One region of the Rhodococcus sp. IEGM 1318 genome, then DNA from elsewhere that is predicted to be linked to it. Evidence: riboswitches for the same ligand, from Rfam matches in the RefSeq annotation. Region 1 holds a riboswitch; each other region holds the start of a gene.
The links. Region 1 has a riboswitch for S-adenosylmethionine ahead of R4P65_RS25885 (LLM class flavin-dependent oxidoreductase). Riboswitches for the same ligand answer to the same signal wherever they lie in the genome.
Positions count from the first base shown of each region.

Region 1 (4,404 bases):
GCCCGCAAAACCCGAGCGCTGCGAGGTCTCGATGGCGACCTGACGTAGGGACAGATTCTTTGCCTCGGCCAGAGCCCGCCATTCACGCGCAATCGCAATGGGGTCGTTGCCGTCTCGCGCGGAACCGCGCGTCTCGGAAACCGGGCGGGCAACCGGATCTTCCTCTGGAAGTGGATCGTCCGGGTCTCGGTCGGAAAGGTCCTTCCCCCACACCAATCCGACGAGGGACAGTGCAGTTTGGCCGGTGAACTGACCTTCAAGGACCCACCGTGTCTTCTCCTCGACTTCGGACTCGCTCTCCGCCAACACGATCTGCGTGCTGGGCAAGATCTTGACGTCGTCCTCCGGCCGCCCGACTCTACGCAAACGAGCCCGAATGTCGTCGGCGAAGTCGAGTGCGCCGTCGAAATGCGTCCCGTGCCGCGAGAAGATGACGTCGGCGTGCGTCGCCGCGAAATCGCGTCCAGACGGCGAATCGCCGGCTTGAAAGATGACCGGATGTCCCTGTCTACTGCGGGGAAGCGTCGGCGTCACGGAGATATCGAACTGCGAAGTCTGACGTCGTACGTCGCTCACGGCTCCCGGGGTCGACCAGTTCTCGGACGTGCGAGAACCCGAGATCGCGTCGTCGGCCCACGAATCCCACAGTGCCCGCGCGGTTTCGATGAACTGCCCGGCACGCTCGTAACGTAGGGAGTGATCGAGGAAACCCCCGCGACGGAAGTTTTCTCCTGTCCACGCGTTGTCGGTGGTCACCGCGTTCCAGCCGGCCCGTCCGTCGGAAAGTAGGTCGAGGCCGGAGAGTCGACGTGCGAGGTCGGCCGGTTCGTTGTACGTGGTGTTCTGTGTCGCGACCAAACCGATCTTGTCGGTGATACCGGCGAGGGCGGCCAACTGCGCAATGGCGTCGGGGCGGCCGGCGATATCCAGATCGAGAATCTTGCCGTTCTGCTCGCGAAGGCGAAGGCCCTCACCGAGGAAGAAGGCGTCGAACAGGCCTCGCTCGGCGGTGAGTACCAACCGCCGAAACGTCTCGAAGTCGATCTGGGATCCGCTCGAGGAATCGGACCAGATGGTGGTGTGGTTGACCCCTTGGAAGAAGACGCCGAAGTGAACGTGAGCGTCGGGTCGAGGTACGGCGGAGCGTGATGCAGTCATGGCCGAAATATCCTTAGCGCGAAGTCAAGTCAGGAGGAGTGGGCGAATCGATTTGCGGGCCGCTGCAGACCGAGGTTGCCCCTCAAGGTCGATCCCGGAACCGGGCGTCGCGTCAACCCGGCCTTGGACAGCGCCGGAAGCACGAATTTGGCCAGCACCGGAAGGTCCTCGTCGATCACGAGAGGGTGGAAATGAACACCGTCGAGGCGCCCGGCCAACTCCTTCAGAACTACGGCCGCTTCCCCCGGATCTGCATCCAGGAGCAGTCGGCCAGTGTCGACGGCATTCCCGTACGAGTTCAGCTCGGTCAGCCGCTGCGCCGCAGACAGATTCAGCGTATCGAAAGCCACATCGACCTCGGCGACCACCAATGACGCGCCCTCATCGCGCGCCTTGGCGGCCGACTGTGCAATAGTTTCCGCCGAATCACCGGACACAAGAACAACATCCGACTGGCGTGGATCGATCTCGCCGTAGCGGCCGAACACCACCAACTGGCCTTGAGGCGGCCGCGGAACGATTGCGGGCCCCTTCACCGAGAACGTCTCACCCTCGAAATTGACGTAATGCAGACGATCACGCTCGAGGAAACGCCCACTGAGATAGTCACGGACAACAGCGTCGTCCTCCCATGAATCCCAGAGATCGGTCACAACGGTGACCGAATCCCGCTGCTCCTGCTGACGCGCCGACTCCGTCGTTACCGGAGCCCTCCCCCACGCCCTCGCCGCGGCATCGTCTTCGACCGGAACAGCAAGCCAGCCGCCACGCCCACGCGAGGAGTAGTCCAATGTCGCCAATTGCGAAGAGGTGTGGAACGGTTCGGCGTACGTGGTCCCGACGACGGGGACCAGTCCGATCGTGCTGGTCGTCGCCGCCACGTATGACGCCCTGGAGACGGCGTCGACGCGGCCGACAATGTCACCACTCGGAGGGAGGATGGAATCGTCGAACGTCGCGAAGGTGAAGCCCGCATTCTCGGCAGCCGCGACGCGATCGCGCACAGCCTTACCCGTGAGCAACTGATCCGGGCGATGTGAGCTTCGGCGCCAGGCAGCGGGGTGAGTGCCCTCGCCGTCCAGTTCGATACCCACGGCAAATACAGTCATGTGTCCTCCATCGGTCCTGGCGGTAGCACCCACACTGCGGTTAGGTAGCGGGTTGCTGCGGCATCATCGAGCCAGGTCTCTCAGCCACTCTGGATGGTGGATGCAATCTATGCGGGCGACGCTGAACAAGTCAAATCGCGCTTGACGAATCATATTGACCTACAACATATTTCAATACAATCACCCTGATCGAAAGGGTTGCGCAAACACTAGCCGACATCGAAACCAAAGAGCCCCGCCCGACTGTCGTCGGACGGGGCTCGTCTGGAGGGCAGCAGTTGATCTACTTCGCGCCCAGCCAAGCCTGGTCGAACAGCATGATTCCCGTGGCTGTGGGAACGACGCCGTGGACGTTCTTCTGCCAAGCCCAGAACGACGTCAGCCCGCCGATAGGCGCCGACGGAACCGTCTCGTTCCACAGCGTCTGAATCTTGCCGATGATCGCCAGAGTCGACGAATTATCCTTGGCTTGTTGTAGATCTGCGATCAGCTGATCCATCGCCGGGTTCGCGTATCCAGCAGTATTCGCCATCGAGGTGCTGTTGGTCGTGGAGAACAATCCGAGATCGAGAATCGACTCGTACATTCCGATGCCCGCGTGCGCGAGGTCGAAATCGTGCTTGACGTAGACGTTCTGCACGATGTCGCCGGCGTTGTTGGCCAAGATCAAGTTCACCTCGAACCCGACGGCCTGCAACAGTGACTGCACGGCGAGGCCGATCGCTTGGTCCTTCGGCTCACTGAGAACGACGTAGTCGAGAGTGCCGTCGTATCCGTCTGCCTTCGCCTGATTCAGAAGCTCCTTGGCCTTTTCGGGGTCGTAGGCAATACCCGGTGTGTCCACATGCCATTGCGACGTCGGACCGAACAACTCCGAGCCCGGCAGTCCCTCACCGTTTTCCACGCGCTGATCGATCAATGTCGTGTCGAGCGCATAGCCGATAGCTTGGCGGACGCGAACATCCGAGCCCGGCCGGCCTTCACGATTGTTGACAATCTCGGCACTCCCGGCGTTGAGCACGTCGATGTAGCCGGGGTAACCAGTGGACTTGGCGGAATTGATCGCCGAAGTAAGGCCACGAATATAGGCGACATCGAGCTGACCACTGTTCAATGATTCGAGATTGGCCTGTGGACCGTTGAGTGCCACCATCCGCAATTTGTCCAGCTTGGGAGCACCGCCGTAGTAGGACTGGTTGGCCTTGAAGATTCGCTCGACGCTCGGCGTGAAGAGATCTTCGGTGAAGGGTCCGGCGCCCACGGCGGTGAACTTGTCGCCTTGCTGCGAACTCGGGGCGACGATCATCCCGTGCCCGAGAGCGAGCATCGACGGAAAGCGCATCCACGGCGTCTTCAGCGTGAAGTCGACCGTCGTGGAACCGCTTGCCTGCGCCGATTCCACCGAAGCCAGCCACAACTCGGCGCCATTGCCCTTGCCCGCGTTGTACCGATCGATGCTCGCGATCACGGCGTCGGCGTCGAGCGCGGAGCCGTCGCTGAACTTAACACCGTCGCGAAGTTTCAACGTCCAGGTGGCTCCGTCGTCAGAGGTCTCGAGCGATTCGGCAAGCTTGGGCTTGAATTCGCCACCAGCAGTGTCGTAGCTCATCAAAACGTCGTAAACAGCTGCGAATGCTTCTCCACCGGAACCGCCGCGCGCGGCAGTCTTGGTCGGGTCGAGAGAGGGAACGAGCACCTGCACGCCGTACGTCATGGTCCCGCCGGCGACCGCATTCCCCGGATCGGGCTGCTCGTTGACCATGCCGGTCACGATGTGTCCCGACGCGGTCGTCGCGTCAGTACCACTGTCGTCATTGCTGCTCGCGCAGCCCACCAACAGGACACCGGCACCGATCAGCGCCACTGCGACACGGCTGACGTTCCCGATGGGCCAAGATCTCGAGTGCGACACGGAGATTCCACCTCACTTCCAGTAGACGCGGCCAGGGATCGGCCGCAACCGGCTAATAGTGAGGTTCTCGACGGAGTGACACGCAGCACGTTCCCGGTGACCGGAATCATTCACGGAGACAAAGAATGCGTACAACTCAGATGATCGAGCCGAGCGGTTTACGGCGACTGACATCCGAACACGAAAAAGCTCCAACCTCATGTTCAAAGAACATCGAAGTTGGAG
Region 1 is NZ_JAWLSC010000013.1:1,654-6,057, reverse strand. It holds gene R4P65_RS25890 (NtaA/DmoA family FMN-dependent monooxygenase) at 1-1,158, opposite strand, end outside; gene R4P65_RS25885 (LLM class flavin-dependent oxidoreductase) at 1,188-2,267, opposite strand; SAM riboswitch class I at 2,272-2,367, opposite strand; gene R4P65_RS25880 (ABC transporter substrate-binding protein) at 2,551-4,179, opposite strand.

Region 2 (4,404 bases), on a different contig from region 1:
TGCGAGCACGTCCGAGCAGTGGCTCGAGCAGCCAACGGATCGACAGCGGGCGGCCCTTTCGGTAGGTCATGTACGCCAGACCCAGGCCGACGACGACGTAGATCGCCCATGCATGCAGGCCCCAGTGGAACATCGTCAGTTCCATTGCTTGATTGGCCGCGGCGTCCGTGGATCCGGCGACCTGCCCGGCGACGGGAGGGGTCACGTAGTGCGAAAGCGGTTCGGCTACTCCGTAGAACACGAGGCCGATGCCCATACCGGCGCTGAAGAGCATCGCGAACCACGAGAGCATCCCGAATTCGGGCTGCTCGTCGTCACGTCCCAATCGGATGTTGCCGATGCGGCTGATTCCGCAGTACAGAGCAAAAATCGCGAAACCGGTCGCGGAGAGGATGTACCACCAGCCGACGCCGTCGCTGATCACGTTGTTGAGTGTTTCGAAAGCATCCGCGGCGGTTCCCGCGTAGATCACGGCAAAGGCGATCAGGGCAAAGATCACTATCGATGCGGGGATGAACACGGGTTTCCGTAGTTCACGCCACGCAGTTTTGACCGCAGTCATTCCACTCCTCGAACATTCAGGCATTCACAGCGCCCATCAGGGCGGCCACGTGTCACGCGTAGGTGGGCGTTTCGCTCACACCATCGCAGGTCAAGACCGGGCTATTGCTTTGGAATTCAACGTAACGTCAAGTTTCGGTCAACTCAACTGGACGAAAGATGCTGTACTGCCGCGAAAATTCCCACTGAATGCCCTTGTTTCGGTTGTAAACCGTTGGGCAATAGTGGTATTGGGTCACAAGTGGAAGGCTGAACGACGAATTCGATTGGTACGTTGAGTTGAATCGCTCGGGTCGACGTTCACCGATTGATCGGAATTGTCAAACTCGGCGAAACGGCCTGTCTGTCAGGTGGTTAACTCCTGGCGTGCTCGTTCGATCGTGGCGGTAAGGCGCCGATATCTAACTGTGATTGTGATGGTCGCAACTATCAGTGGTGCGGGCCCTGTTCGCCACGCTGGGCGTCGATGAGATCCATCGCATCCTTCAGGCCCAAGCCCGGATGTAGTTCGCGTAGTGCCTTGATTGCCGAAATACGGTCGTCAGTCGACGCGAGTGTGCTACGGACATCGTCGGCGGGTATTTCGGAGGGGGCAGTTGTCCCTTCCCAACACGCCGGTTGAGGATTGTTCCTGGTTCGCCAGGCTTGGACGGTGCCGTAGGCAAATCCAACCGTCGCGAAAAGCCAGATCGCGAACCATGTCCAATTCCAAGCTGTGGGTTCTGTGATGACCTTGTCGATGGTGCTTGGGCCGAAGAAAACGAGTAGCCAGGCCAGCACGATCGTCTGCCACCATCGCTCGACGCGCCTGCTCGGTACCCACCACTCGGCCATCGATCGATACTCGCACAGGGCTGCTGTTTCGGTGCGACGATGGAGATCATGGAGATTCGTGATGCGGTGGAGCGACTTAGAGGGGATTCCGGGACCTCGATGATCTTCGGTGAACCGCACCAGACCAGCGACGGATCAATGATCATCACGGTTTCGCGTCTGCATCGGCGGTGGCGCGGAGACCCCATGCCGGTGCCAGTGGGAGTGTTCTCGATCCACGAGGGTGAGCCGTCGTGGTCACCGGCTGTCGATCACACCAGGGTGGCTTTGATGGGGGAGTTCATCGGGTTGGCGGCCGCGGTGATCGCAACTCTGGCCGTTCTACGTCGTCCGCCCTGGCCTGATGTGACGATTCAGAAGGGGTGACTCAGAAGGGGTGACCCAGAATTACGCCGATCAGCTGGAACGGCATTGCCAGGAACATCGATCCGACGTAGAGCGGATAGCGAACCGGATCGCCGGCGAGGTAACCCTCGGCGAGCCAGGCCATTACGTCTGCTGATCCCATAGTCTTTCGTCCCTTCGCTGTTGTGGTTCAACGACCTTTTCGGTCGTGGGAGTTGTTTTGTTACAAGCGAACTCGAAGGAGGAGTAGATGTGATTACAGTTTCGACTCAGCAAACGTCGTCAAATGAGATCTTCGGGGGCGGCGGCTGACAACGGGCGCGATTACGACTTGCCGGGGCAAACTCCATCGGCGGAGTTTGGATACTTAGCATCGTGCGGTAGTGAAATCTGTGCGTTCTGCGCAGGATCGCCGAGCGTATTCGCGCAGCTCGAGCTCGGTTGGAACCCACAATTGGAACCCGCAAGTGGAACCCACAGTGGAGGCATGGACGCGGGCCGACACGTTTCAGCCTGCCGCCGCGACACGGCCCGCGCCGCTACGAGATTCGAATGGCGCGCCGCTACGAGATTCGAATGGAGAGTTGCTCGAGACTCTCTCGACGTACCTCGACGAAGAATCGTCTCTGGCGCACACCGCAAAATGAATGGGCTTGCGCCGCAACACCGTATCGAGTCGAATCGATCGAATTCAGCGCCTTCTCTCGGTGGATCTGGCCGATCCGGAAACCCAGGCTTGCACTCCACCTCGCCTGCCGGACGATTACGCGGTGACGACGGCCTTCGCGGCTTCGTCTTGACAAGCGCGGGAGGTTCCTGCCATCCTCGTTGCCAGGTCACGAGTACCAGTGTTCAGCCCCGGCTTGCTGGTCGGCAACCCTCCTCCGCGGTGGGGTGCTCCGGGTGACGACCCGGCTGCGTTCGAAAACGAATGCGGCAAGCGCGGACTCTTCCGGGGCCATCTCCCGACGAACGAGTCCTTGAACGTGAGGATTGTCTTCGATGACTGCTGTATTGAGTGCCGACACCTGCTGCACCACCGCGATTGCCAAGGTTTCGGGTGCTGACCTGCAGGTTCCATTGGTTCAGGGCGGCGAATGCTCCTACGCCAACTTCGACTACGCGGCCAGCGCGCCGGCATTGGCCCAGGTCACCGACCGTATCGCCGAATTGTTGCCCACGTACGCCAGCGTCCACCGCGGTGCCGGCTACGCGTCCCGTATCTCCACCCTCACCTACGAGAACGCTCGTGAATCCGTTGCTCGTTTCGTGAACTGTGCCGACGATCAGGTTGTCGTCTTCACCCGAAACACCACTGATTCGCTGAACCTGCTTGCCCAGTGCGTCCCCGGCAGCACCGTTGTCCTCGACGTCGAGCATCACGCAAACCTGTTGCCGTGGAATGACGCTCGTATCGTCACCGCCGCAGACACCATCGAAGAAACGATCGAGCGTCTGATCGGTGAACTGTGCACCAAGCCTGCTGCGCTGCTCGCAATCACCGGGGCCTCCAACGTGACCGGTGAGATCCTGCCGATTGCACGTTTGGCCGACATCGCTCACCGGTGCGGCGCACGTATCCTCGTCGACGCTGCTCAGTTGGCGCCCCACCGTCGCATCGACCTGCAGGAATGCGGCGTCGACTACGTAGCGTTCTCGGGCCACAAGCTGTACGCGCCCTTCGGCGCCGGCGTTCTGGTCGGCCGCCGTGACTGGCTCGACGAAGCTCAGCCGTACCTCGCCGGCGGCGGCGCCGTGCGTGAGGTGACCGTCGAGTCCACCGAATGGGCTTGCGCGCCTGCACGTCATGAGGCCGGTTCCCCCAACGTGCTCGGTGCGGCAGCAATCGCGACCGCATGCGAAACCCTGCACGCCCTGGACTTCGACGTCATCGCCGAGCATGAGAAGGCACTCACCGCACAGCTCACCGACGGATTGTCCGCCATCGAGGGAGTCTCGTTGGTGCGACTGTGGAACGACGCTCCTGACGCCGTCGGAATCGTCACCTTCACCGTCGACGGATTCGAAGCGGGCGAAATCGCCGCATTCCTCTCCGCCGAGCACGGCATCGGAGTTCGTGACGGTCGCTTCTGCGCACACCCGGTTCTCGCGCGCCTCGGTCTCTCCGGCGGCGCCGTCCGCGCCAGCCTCGGGCTCGGTAGCAGCTCGGACGACGTGACGCGCTTGGTCGACGCCGTGAACATCCTGGTTTCGAATCAGCGTGATTGGAACTACGCCAAGACTGCCGGAGCGTGGAACCCCGTGCCCGAGACCCGCCCCTTCCTCGGAGCTGCCGACGACAACGCCGGCGCAGCCGAGTGCGTCTGAGCTGAGCTCGGTCCCCGAAAACTCGAATGGACAACTAGCATGGCAGCCATGGCAGCAGCGGATTTTCCCGCCACCCCTTCGAGAGTGAGCATCACTCTCGGTCAGTGGTGCCGTCGTCATGTCGATCTGTGCCGTACCTCGTCAGGAATGTGTTCGAGCTGACGATTCGTCTCGCTCATCCCACACTTTTTCTGATTTTCGGAGGTCACACATGTCTTCACTCGCTTCGCATTCTCTGCACGTGGCGGTCGAGTTGACCGGATCCGGTCACCATCCGGCCGCTGAGGGCGCACCAGGAAACCTGCCGATCATCGGCGGCGACTACTGGGTGGACCT
Region 2 is NZ_JAWLSC010000007.1:320,512-324,915, reverse strand. It holds gene R4P65_RS18855 (BCCT family transporter) at 1-562, opposite strand, end outside; gene R4P65_RS18850 (hypothetical protein) at 991-1,395, opposite strand; gene R4P65_RS18845 (hypothetical protein) at 1,435-1,761, shown strand; gene R4P65_RS18840 (hypothetical protein) at 1,763-1,903, opposite strand; gene R4P65_RS18835 (hypothetical protein) at 2,208-2,387, shown strand; gene R4P65_RS18830 (helix-turn-helix domain-containing protein) at 2,388-2,540, shown strand; SAM riboswitch class IV at 2,575-2,689, shown strand; gene R4P65_RS18825 (aminotransferase class V-fold PLP-dependent enzyme) at 2,743-4,068, shown strand; gene R4P65_RS18820 (hypothetical protein) at 4,280-4,404, shown strand, end outside.
Region 2: another riboswitch for S-adenosylmethionine. It lies ahead of R4P65_RS18825 (aminotransferase class V-fold PLP-dependent enzyme); the one in region 1 lies ahead of R4P65_RS25885 (LLM class flavin-dependent oxidoreductase).

Region 3 (4,404 bases), on a different contig from region 1:
GTAGTGACGATGCGGTAAGCCGAGATGTTGGTGATTGCGGTCTTCGTTGGGTTGAGGGAGTTCCAACCGCCGCCGACCGGTGCGCAGGCGCTCAGGTCGAGTGCACCGGAAGTGACGGGTCCGCCGCCTCCGACGTCGGCTGAGTCGCTCCACACTGCGAGCGAGCCCGCACCGCCGAGGAGGAGGGCACCGGCCGCCGCAGCAGCGATCGCGCCCTTGGTCTGCTTCTTCATGAAAATCTCATTTCATGTCTGGGACCCGAAATGGGTCGTTCAGAAATGAGTATCATCCACGGCAAACGATTCGTTACTGCTTTGTCGCAAATTCTTTTTCGACTGCGATCCACCTTTTCTGGTCCAGAAAACCGCTTCTGAACTGTGTATAACTACCATTATGTAATTCTGGTCTGAAGAAAACCGATTGTTTTTCTAGTTGGAAAAAGCGGACTAGTCGGATTCTGGCAAATTCACCGTTCTTTCGCCGGCTAATTACCGACTCGCGGTTTTGTTTTGCAATTTGAATCAATTGTTTGTGTTGCTACGGAATGGATCGGTTGTCGTTCCCACAAGATCGGCGACCGACTCGAGGACGATGGTCGGGCGGTAGGGGTAGAGCTCGACCGACGCGCGGGTCGAGATCCCGGTCATCACCAGAATCGTCTGCAGTCCGGCTTCGAGGCCACAGACGATGTCGGTGTCCATGCGGTCGCCGATCATCAATGTGTTGGCCGAATGAGCGCCGATGGACCGCAGGGCTGAGCGCATCATCAAAGCGTTGGGCTTGCCGACGTAGTAGGGATCGCGTCCGGTTGCCTTGGTGATGAGAGCGGCGACCGAGCCGGTTGCCGGTAGAGAGCCGTCGCGCGACGGCCCGGTGGCGTCGGGGTTGGTGGCGATGAACCGCGATCCGCGCTCGACCAGGCGAATGGCGGTGGTGATTGCCTCGAAGGAGTACGTGCGCGTCTCGCCGAGGACGACGTAGTCGGGGTCACTATCCGTCAGGACGTAGCCGATGTCGTGCAGTGCAGTGGTCAGCCCCGATTCGCCGACCACGTAGGCGCTGCCGCCCGGACGCTGGTTGGCCAGGAAGGTCGCGGTAGCGAGCGCTGACGTCCAGATCGACTTCTCCGGGATGTCGAGTCCCGAGTTGAGGAGGCGTGCTCGCAGGTCACGCGGGGTGCGGATGGAGTTGTTGGTGAGCACCATGTACGGAATGTCGTTCGACGCCAGTTCTGCCAGGAACGTGTCTGCTCCGGGTATCAAGTGCTCCTCGTGGACGAGAACCCCGTCCATGTCCATGAGGTAGGTCCAACCGGTCTGATCGTCTGTTCTGGTCATATCTCCAGTATGTGCGGGGGCCGCCCGATGTGGGCGGTCAAGCGAGAAGACGCCACAAGCCGACCAGGCCGACGACGACAATCGTGTAGCGCAGTGCAGTGGGGGACAGGCGTCGTCCGTAGCGGGCGCCCAGAACGCCACCACCGAGTGAGCCGACAGCGATCAATCCGGCTGCTGCCCAATTGATCTGGTCGAAGGCAAGAGTGATGTACATCCCGGCTGCGACGATGTTGACGAGCAGTGAGAGCAGGTTCTTCGCGCCGTTCATGCGCTGGAGGGTTTCCGGGAGGATGGCACCCATCACACCGATGAGGAGGATGCCCTGCGCGGCGGTGAAGTAACCGCCGTAGATGCCGACTGCAAAGGTGCCGGCGGTCAGGAGCATCAGCCTCTTGGTGGACAGCGCCGTTTCTTCGGTGGAGCGCTTCTTCGCCCACGCCTGGATACGTGGTTGGAGGAGCACAAGTGCGAGAGCCAGGATCAACAGCACCGGAACGATGGTCTCGAACAGTTTCTCGGGTAGATGCATGAGCAACCACGAACCGAGGAGCGCGCCGGCGAGCGACGCCGGAATCTGCCATTTCAGACGATCCCCCTGTCCCGACAACTCACGCCGGTATCCCCACGTCCCTGAAACCCCGCCGGCGACGAGCCCGACTGCATTGGACATCGTCGCGGTCACCGGCGGCATGCCGAAGGCGACCAGGGTGGGAAACGTGATCAGCGTTCCGCTGCCGACCACGGCATTGATCGCGCCCGCACCGATACCGGCCAACAAGATGAAGAAAGCGTCGATTCCACTCACTCCGCAGACGGTACGGCAGAGGAAAAGTCAGTCCGGACGGCGGTCCCGGTCTTGATTCGAACACTCCATTGAACACGGCGGCCAAGGCTTCGGACACCGTTGGAATCAGTGCGATTTCAACGTGGAGAGACCTTCAGTTCCCTTGCAGTGCAGGGAAATACAACATTTGACGACTCGGCATTTCGCGTCTAGTCTTTGCTCACCATCCAGAGCGACCGAGAGACCTGGCTCGTCGACGTCGCAGCAACCCCCCGAGTGATCGGGAGCGGGTGCTACCGCCAGGACCGATGGAAGGCATCACATGGGTTCCACTTCGCACGCTGCGCACAGGCGTCGTCACATCGATCTGTGCCGCACCGCTTCGTGTCACTGTCACTGACCGAACTGCCGTCGTCTTCGCAACTCGAGCGCACCACCTCGAGAACACAGCTGCGTCCCCATTCCCCGAAAGGTCTATTCGTGATGTCCATTCCGTCAGGTAGTGCGCCGTGAGCGCGCCCACCGATGTCCGCCCCGACAAGTCGGTGGCCGAGCCGCAACTTCCCGACTCGGAACTTGTCGTTGCTCGTACCTGGCACCCGCTGCGTTGGGTGATCAGCGCAGTTGTGCTGGTATTTCTTGCTCAGTTCATTCACGGACTCGTCGTCAACCCGGGCTGGGACTGGCCAACGTTCGCGCAGTACTTCACTGCGAAATCAGTGCTTGCCGCGTTGTGGATGACGATCAAACTGACCCTGTGGGGGACGATCCTCGGATTCGGTCTCGGAGTGTTCCTGGCACTCGGCCGGTTGTCGAAGAACCCGGTCCTGCAGGTGATCGCCTGGACCTACATCTGGGCTTTCCGCTCGATTCCGCTCATCGTGCAGCTGCTCTTCTGGTTCAACATCACGTACCTGTACCAGACGCTTTCTCTCGGAATACCTTTCGGGCCGGAGTTCTTCACCTTCCAGGTCAGTGGTGTGATCGGCGGATTCACCGCAGCAGTTATCGGTTTGGCGCTACACCAGGCAGCGTACTCGGCCGAGATCATCCGCTCCGGAATCATCTCGGTCGATCACGGTCAGATCGAAGCTGCTCACTCGCTCGGTATTCCGCGCAGTCGACAGTTCTTCAAGATCGTTCTCCCGCAAGCGATGCGGGCGATCCTCCCCAATGCCGCCAACGAGGTCATCGGACTCTTCAAGGGAACGTCCATCGTCTCCACCATGGCGATCGCCGAACTGTTCTACCAGGTGCAGGTCATCTTCGGCCGCAACGGACGAGTTGTGCCCCTGCTGATGGTCGCCACGATCTGGTACATCATCCTCACGACGTTGCTCTCGATCGGTCAGTACTACGTTGAGCGCCACTACGCCCGTGGATCCGCCCGCGCTCTTCCTTTGACTCCGATACAGAAGGCTCGCAAGAAGTTCGACGAGATTCGTGATGCGCGTCTCGATATTCCGAGAGGTGCGACCCGATGACCGCAGAGCTGGCCGAAGAGACGGTGTACGCCGTCGAAGCGCGCGGAATCCACAAGTCGTTCGGCGCGCTGGAAGTACTTGCCGGCGTAGATCTCCTGGTCCGCAAGGGTGAAGTGACCGTCATTCTCGGCCCGTCCGGTTCCGGTAAGTCCACCTTGTTGCGCACCCTCAATCACCTCGAGAAGGTCGACCGAGGGACCGTGCGGATCGACGGAGAACTGATCGGATACCGGCGCAAGGGAAATCGACTTCACGAACTGCGTGACCGAGAGATCCTGAAACAGCGTTCACACATCGGATTCGTGTTCCAGAACTTCAACCTGTTTCCGCACCTGACTGCGCTGGAAAACGTGGTGGAAGCTCCGCTCTCGGCCCAGAAACGAGACCGTGACGAGGTGTACCGCGAAGCTCGCGCACTGCTCGAGCGAGTGGGAGTGGGGGACAAGGCCGACGAGTATCCCCGCCAACTCTCCGGTGGCCAGCAACAGCGCGTCGCCATAGCGCGAGCGCTGGCACTGCGGCCGGCGGTCATTCTCTTCGACGAGCCGACCTCGGCGCTCGACCCGGAACTGGTAGGCGAGGTTCTCGAAGTCCTGGCTCAGCTGGCCCGTGACGGCGCCACTTTGGTGATCGTCACGCACGAGGTCGGTTTTGCTCGGGAAGTGGCGGACACCGCGGTCTTCATGGATGGCGGCGTCATCGTCGAACAGGGCCCACCTTCGCAGGTGATCGACAATCCGATTCACGAACGAACCAAGGCTTTTCTCTCCCGCGTTCTCTGACGCGACCAAGACACATT
Region 3 is NZ_JAWLSC010000010.1:28,926-33,329, reverse strand. It holds gene R4P65_RS22055 (alternate-type signal peptide domain-containing protein) at 1-233, opposite strand, end outside; gene R4P65_RS22050 (HAD-IIA family hydrolase) at 522-1,337, opposite strand; gene R4P65_RS22045 (sulfite exporter TauE/SafE family protein) at 1,375-2,142, opposite strand; SAM riboswitch class I at 2,342-2,436, shown strand; gene R4P65_RS33200 (putative leader peptide) at 2,444-2,521, shown strand; gene R4P65_RS22040 (amino acid ABC transporter permease) at 2,631-3,605, shown strand; gene R4P65_RS22035 (amino acid ABC transporter ATP-binding protein) at 3,602-4,387, shown strand.
Region 3: another riboswitch for S-adenosylmethionine. It lies ahead of R4P65_RS33200 (putative leader peptide); the one in region 1 lies ahead of R4P65_RS25885 (LLM class flavin-dependent oxidoreductase).

Region 4 (4,404 bases), on a different contig from region 1:
AGATCTCCGGGAACCTGCTGCCCCACGGCTTGCCGTCGTCGGCCAGTGAACTGGGACCGGTCGTGCCGCGACAACCACCGAGGACATTGGTTGCGATGACGCACCATTCGCCGGTGTCGATCGGTTCGCCGGGGCCGACCATCCCGTTCCACCAGCCGGGGGATGGCTGATTCGCGGAGATCGGACCGGTGACGTGCGAGTCTCCGGTCAGTGCGTGCTCGACGAGTACGACGTTGTCGCAGTTCGGGGACAGCTCACCCCACCGCTGAACGGCGAGCGAAACGGATGGGAGTACCGCGCCGCTTTCGAGTTCCAGGGCGCCGATGTCGACGAACCCCACCTGACCGTCGGCCGGGGGTAGGAGGTCGATCCTGGGCTCCAATTCGTTCACGGTCACGAGTTTGCCACCGCAGCCAGGCCGACGGTGAGATCGGCGAGGATGTCGTCGATTCCCTCGATCCCGACCGCGAGGCGGACGAGTCCGGGCGTGACACCCGAAGCGAGCTGCTCTTCGGGGGTGAGCTGCGAGTGCGTCGTCGACGCGGGGTGGATGACGAGTGAGCGAACATCACCGATGTTGGCGACGTGGCTGTGCAGTGTCAGGGCGTTGACGAACTTCTTGCCCGCATCGATCCCGCCGGGCAGCTCGAAGGTGACGATGGCGCCGGTTCCCTTGGGCGTCAGCTGCTTTCCGCGTTCGAACCAAGGCGAGGAGGGAAGTCCCGCGTAGGAAACGGAGGCCACCTCGCCGTGGCGGTCGAGGAACTCGGCGACCTTCTGTGCATTGGACACGTGACGCTCGATGCGCAGGCTCAAGGTTTCGATGCCCTGCGCGATGAGGAACGCGTTGAACGGCGCCACGGCGGAGCCGAGATCGCGCAGCAGTTGGACGCGAGCCTTGAGAGCAAACGCCGGCGCGCCGAGGTCTGCGAAGGTGACGCCGTGGTAGCTGGGATCAGGCGTCGTGAAGTTCGCATGGCGACCCTGCGTCCAATCGAAGGTGCCGCCGTCGACGATGACGCCGGCGATCGCGGTGCCGTGTCCGCCAAGGTATTTGGTGGCGGAGTGGACGACGATGTCGGCGCCGTGTTCGAGCGGGCGGAGCAGGTACGGCGTCGCGACAGTGTTGTCCACGATCAACGGAAGACCGTTCTCGTGGGCCAGCGACGAGATGCCGGGTAGGTCGAGAATGTGGTTCTTCGGATTGGCGATCGTTTCGCCGTAGAACGCCTTCGTGTTCGGGCGAATTGCTTCGCGCCACTGGTCGAGATCGTCAGGATCCTCGACGAACGTGACTTCGATGCCCAGCTTACGAAGGGTGTAATGCAGGAGGTTGTACGTGCCGCCGTACAGGTACGGGCTGGAGACGATGTGGTCGCCGGCCTCGGCGATGTTGAGGATCGCGATGGTCTCGGCAGCCTGACCCGAGGAGAGGAGGAGTGCGGCGACTCCGCCTTCGAGGGCAGCGATGCGCTGCTCGACGGCGTCCTGTGTGGGATTCATGATCCGCGTGTAGATGTTGCCCGGCTCGGCGAGGCCGAACAGTGCCGCAGCGTGATCCGTGCTGTCGAAGACGTAGCTGGTGGTCTGGTAGATCGGCAGAGCGCGCGCATTGGTGGCGGTGTCCGCTGTTTGCCCGGCGTGCACCTGCTTGGTCTCGAACGACCAGTTCGCGGTCGGATCAGAAGTTGCTGCGGCGTCGGCTGTGTTGTCGGTCATGATTTTTTCACTCCAGTGGTCTGACGGATAGATGTCGGACGGGGGCGAATGATCGCCGCCCCGTGCTGGGGTCTATCTACAAGTGCGACACATACTGAAAAACCTCCGTGGGGCTCGGCCCGGTCTGGGGTCCGTCCCTGTCGGACCCGCGCTTGTCACCCGAATTGCGGTGGAACTGCGCGAGCAGATCCACGTCGGGAAACCTGGTCATCACCCGGGGCACCCCACCGCGGTTGGAGGGTTGCCGTCCAGCGAGCCGGGGCTTGACGCTGGCACTCATGACCACGTCGGATTCTACCGGGAAGTGAGCGCAGTCCTGACGCGGGGCGAAATGTGAGCCGCAACCGCACGCGAGGCAGAGCGACGCAGCCCACTAGCAGGCAAAAGTTACTCGCGAGTAGAGACGGATGGGTGGACCTGCCGGTTGCGGCCTCACGGGTTAGCAGTACGCTTGTCTTGTTTGGGACTCATCTCCCGAGATCAGTCCACACCGTCTAGGTTTGATAATCGAACCGTTCGCGGACCCACTCACAAAGTGTGACCGCAACCGTGTAACCAGGGAAACTTCCTAGGAGGACGCGAAGCACCCATGTCCAAAATCAAGGTTGAGGGCACCGTCGTCGAACTCGACGGCGATGAGATGACGCGCATTATCTGGCAGTTCATCAAAGACAAGTTGATCCATCCGTATCTCGATGTGAACCTCGAGTACTACGACCTCGGTATCGAGTACCGCGACGAGACCGACGACCAGGTCACCATCGACGCAGCGCACGCGATCCAGAAGCACGGCGTCGGCGTCAAATGCGCCACGATCACGCCGGACGAGGCACGTGTCGAGGAATTCGGTCTCAAGAAGATGTGGCGTTCCCCGAACGGAACGATCCGCAACATTCTCGGCGGCACGATCTTCCGCGCACCGATCATCATCTCCAACGTTCCGCGACTCGTTCCGGGCTGGACCAAGCCGATCATCATCGGCCGTCACGCATTCGGCGACCAGTACCGCGCCACAGACTTCAAGGTCCCCGGCCCCGGCAAGGTGATGATCACCTACACGCCTGAGGACGGCAGCGCACCGATCGAGCACGAACTGGTCAACTTCCCCGAAGAGGGCGGCGTCGTCCAGGGGCAGTACAACTTCACCACGTCCATCCGTGACTTCGCTCGCGCGTCGCTCACCTACGGACTGCAGCAGAACTACCCGGTGTACCTGTCCACCAAGAACACCATTCTCAAGGCGTACGACGGTGCCTTCAAGGACATCTTCCAGCACGTGTACGAGACCGAGTTCAAGGCTGAGTTCGATGCCGCAGGTCTGACCTATGAGCACCGCCTCATCGACGACATGGTCGCTTCCGCACTCAAGTGGGAGGGCGGCTACGTCTGGGCATGCAAGAACTACGACGGTGACGTCCAGTCCGACACCGTGGCCCAGGGCTTCGGCTCGCTCGGCCTCATGACGTCGGTTCTGCTCACACCGGACGGACGGACCTGTGAGGCAGAGGCTGCTCACGGCACCGTGACGCGTCACTACCGTCAGCACCAGCAGGGCAAGCCCACCTCGACCAACCCGATCGCATCCATCTTCGCGTGGACCCGTGGGCTCGAGCACCGTGGCAAGCTCGACAGCACCCCTGAGGTCATCGGCTTCGCGCAGGCGCTCGAAGACGTTGTCATCAAGACCGTCGAAAGCGGCCAGATGACCAAGGACCTCTCGATGCTGGTCGGCGGCGATCAGGGCTACCTGACCACCGAGGAGTTCCTCGGCGCGCTCGACGTGAACCTGCAGAAGGCCATGGCCGCGAAGTAGATTCACCGCTTCACCTCTCGAATGGGACGTCCGGGAAACCGGGCGTCCCATCTGTGTTCGCGGTCTCACGTGAGTGAACTCACCCGCTCTCACTTGGAAGTTCAACCAGGTGTGAGATCACAATTGATCAGTGACTTCGTCTACCCTCTCCCGTTCTGACGCCTCGACACCCGGGGTTCGTTCCGCCAGAGGTCCGGCGATGCTCGCTCTCGCCCTCGGCGGTTTCGGTATCGGCACCACCGAGTTCGTCGCCATGGGATTGCTCCCGGAAATGGCATCCGGGCTCGGCGTCTCGGAACCCATCGCAGGCCACGTGATCTCCGCGTACGCGCTCGGCGTTGTCGTCGGCGCTCCGCTGATCGCTGCTCTCACCGCACGGGTACCGCGCCGCACACTGTTGATCGCGCTCATGGTCGCCTTCACCGTCGGCAATGCCGCTTCGGTTTTCGCGCCCTCGTACACGACGCTGATGATGGCTCGCTTCGTCGCCGGATTGCCGCACGGCGCGTACTTCGGAGTCGCCGCGCTGGTCGCAGCGCACCTGGCCGAACCGGGCAAACGCGCGAAGGCCGTGGCGATGGTCATGATGGGTCTTTCCGTGGCCAACGTGATCGGGGTACCGGTCGCCGCCTGGATCGGTCAGGCACTCGGCTGGCGCAGCGCCTTCGCCTTGGTTGCGGTAATCGGAGTGGCAACGGTTGCTTCGCTGTTCGTCTGGATACCGCGTTTGGACGGTATGCCGGTGACGAATCCGATCACCGAACTCGGGGCACTGGGCCGTGTCCAGGTGTGGATGACGCTGATCGTGGGCATGGTCGGATTCGGCGGCATGTTTGCCGTCTACACCTACATCAGTACGACGCTCACCGACG
Region 4 is NZ_JAWLSC010000001.1:567,057-571,460, forward strand. It holds gene metX (homoserine O-acetyltransferase MetX) at 1-397, opposite strand, end outside; gene R4P65_RS02625 (bifunctional o-acetylhomoserine/o-acetylserine sulfhydrylase) at 394-1,719, opposite strand; SAM riboswitch class IV at 1,863-2,003, opposite strand; gene R4P65_RS02630 (NADP-dependent isocitrate dehydrogenase) at 2,309-3,532, shown strand; gene R4P65_RS02635 (MFS transporter) at 3,732-4,404, shown strand, end outside.
Region 4: another riboswitch for S-adenosylmethionine. It lies ahead of R4P65_RS02625 (bifunctional o-acetylhomoserine/o-acetylserine sulfhydrylase); the one in region 1 lies ahead of R4P65_RS25885 (LLM class flavin-dependent oxidoreductase).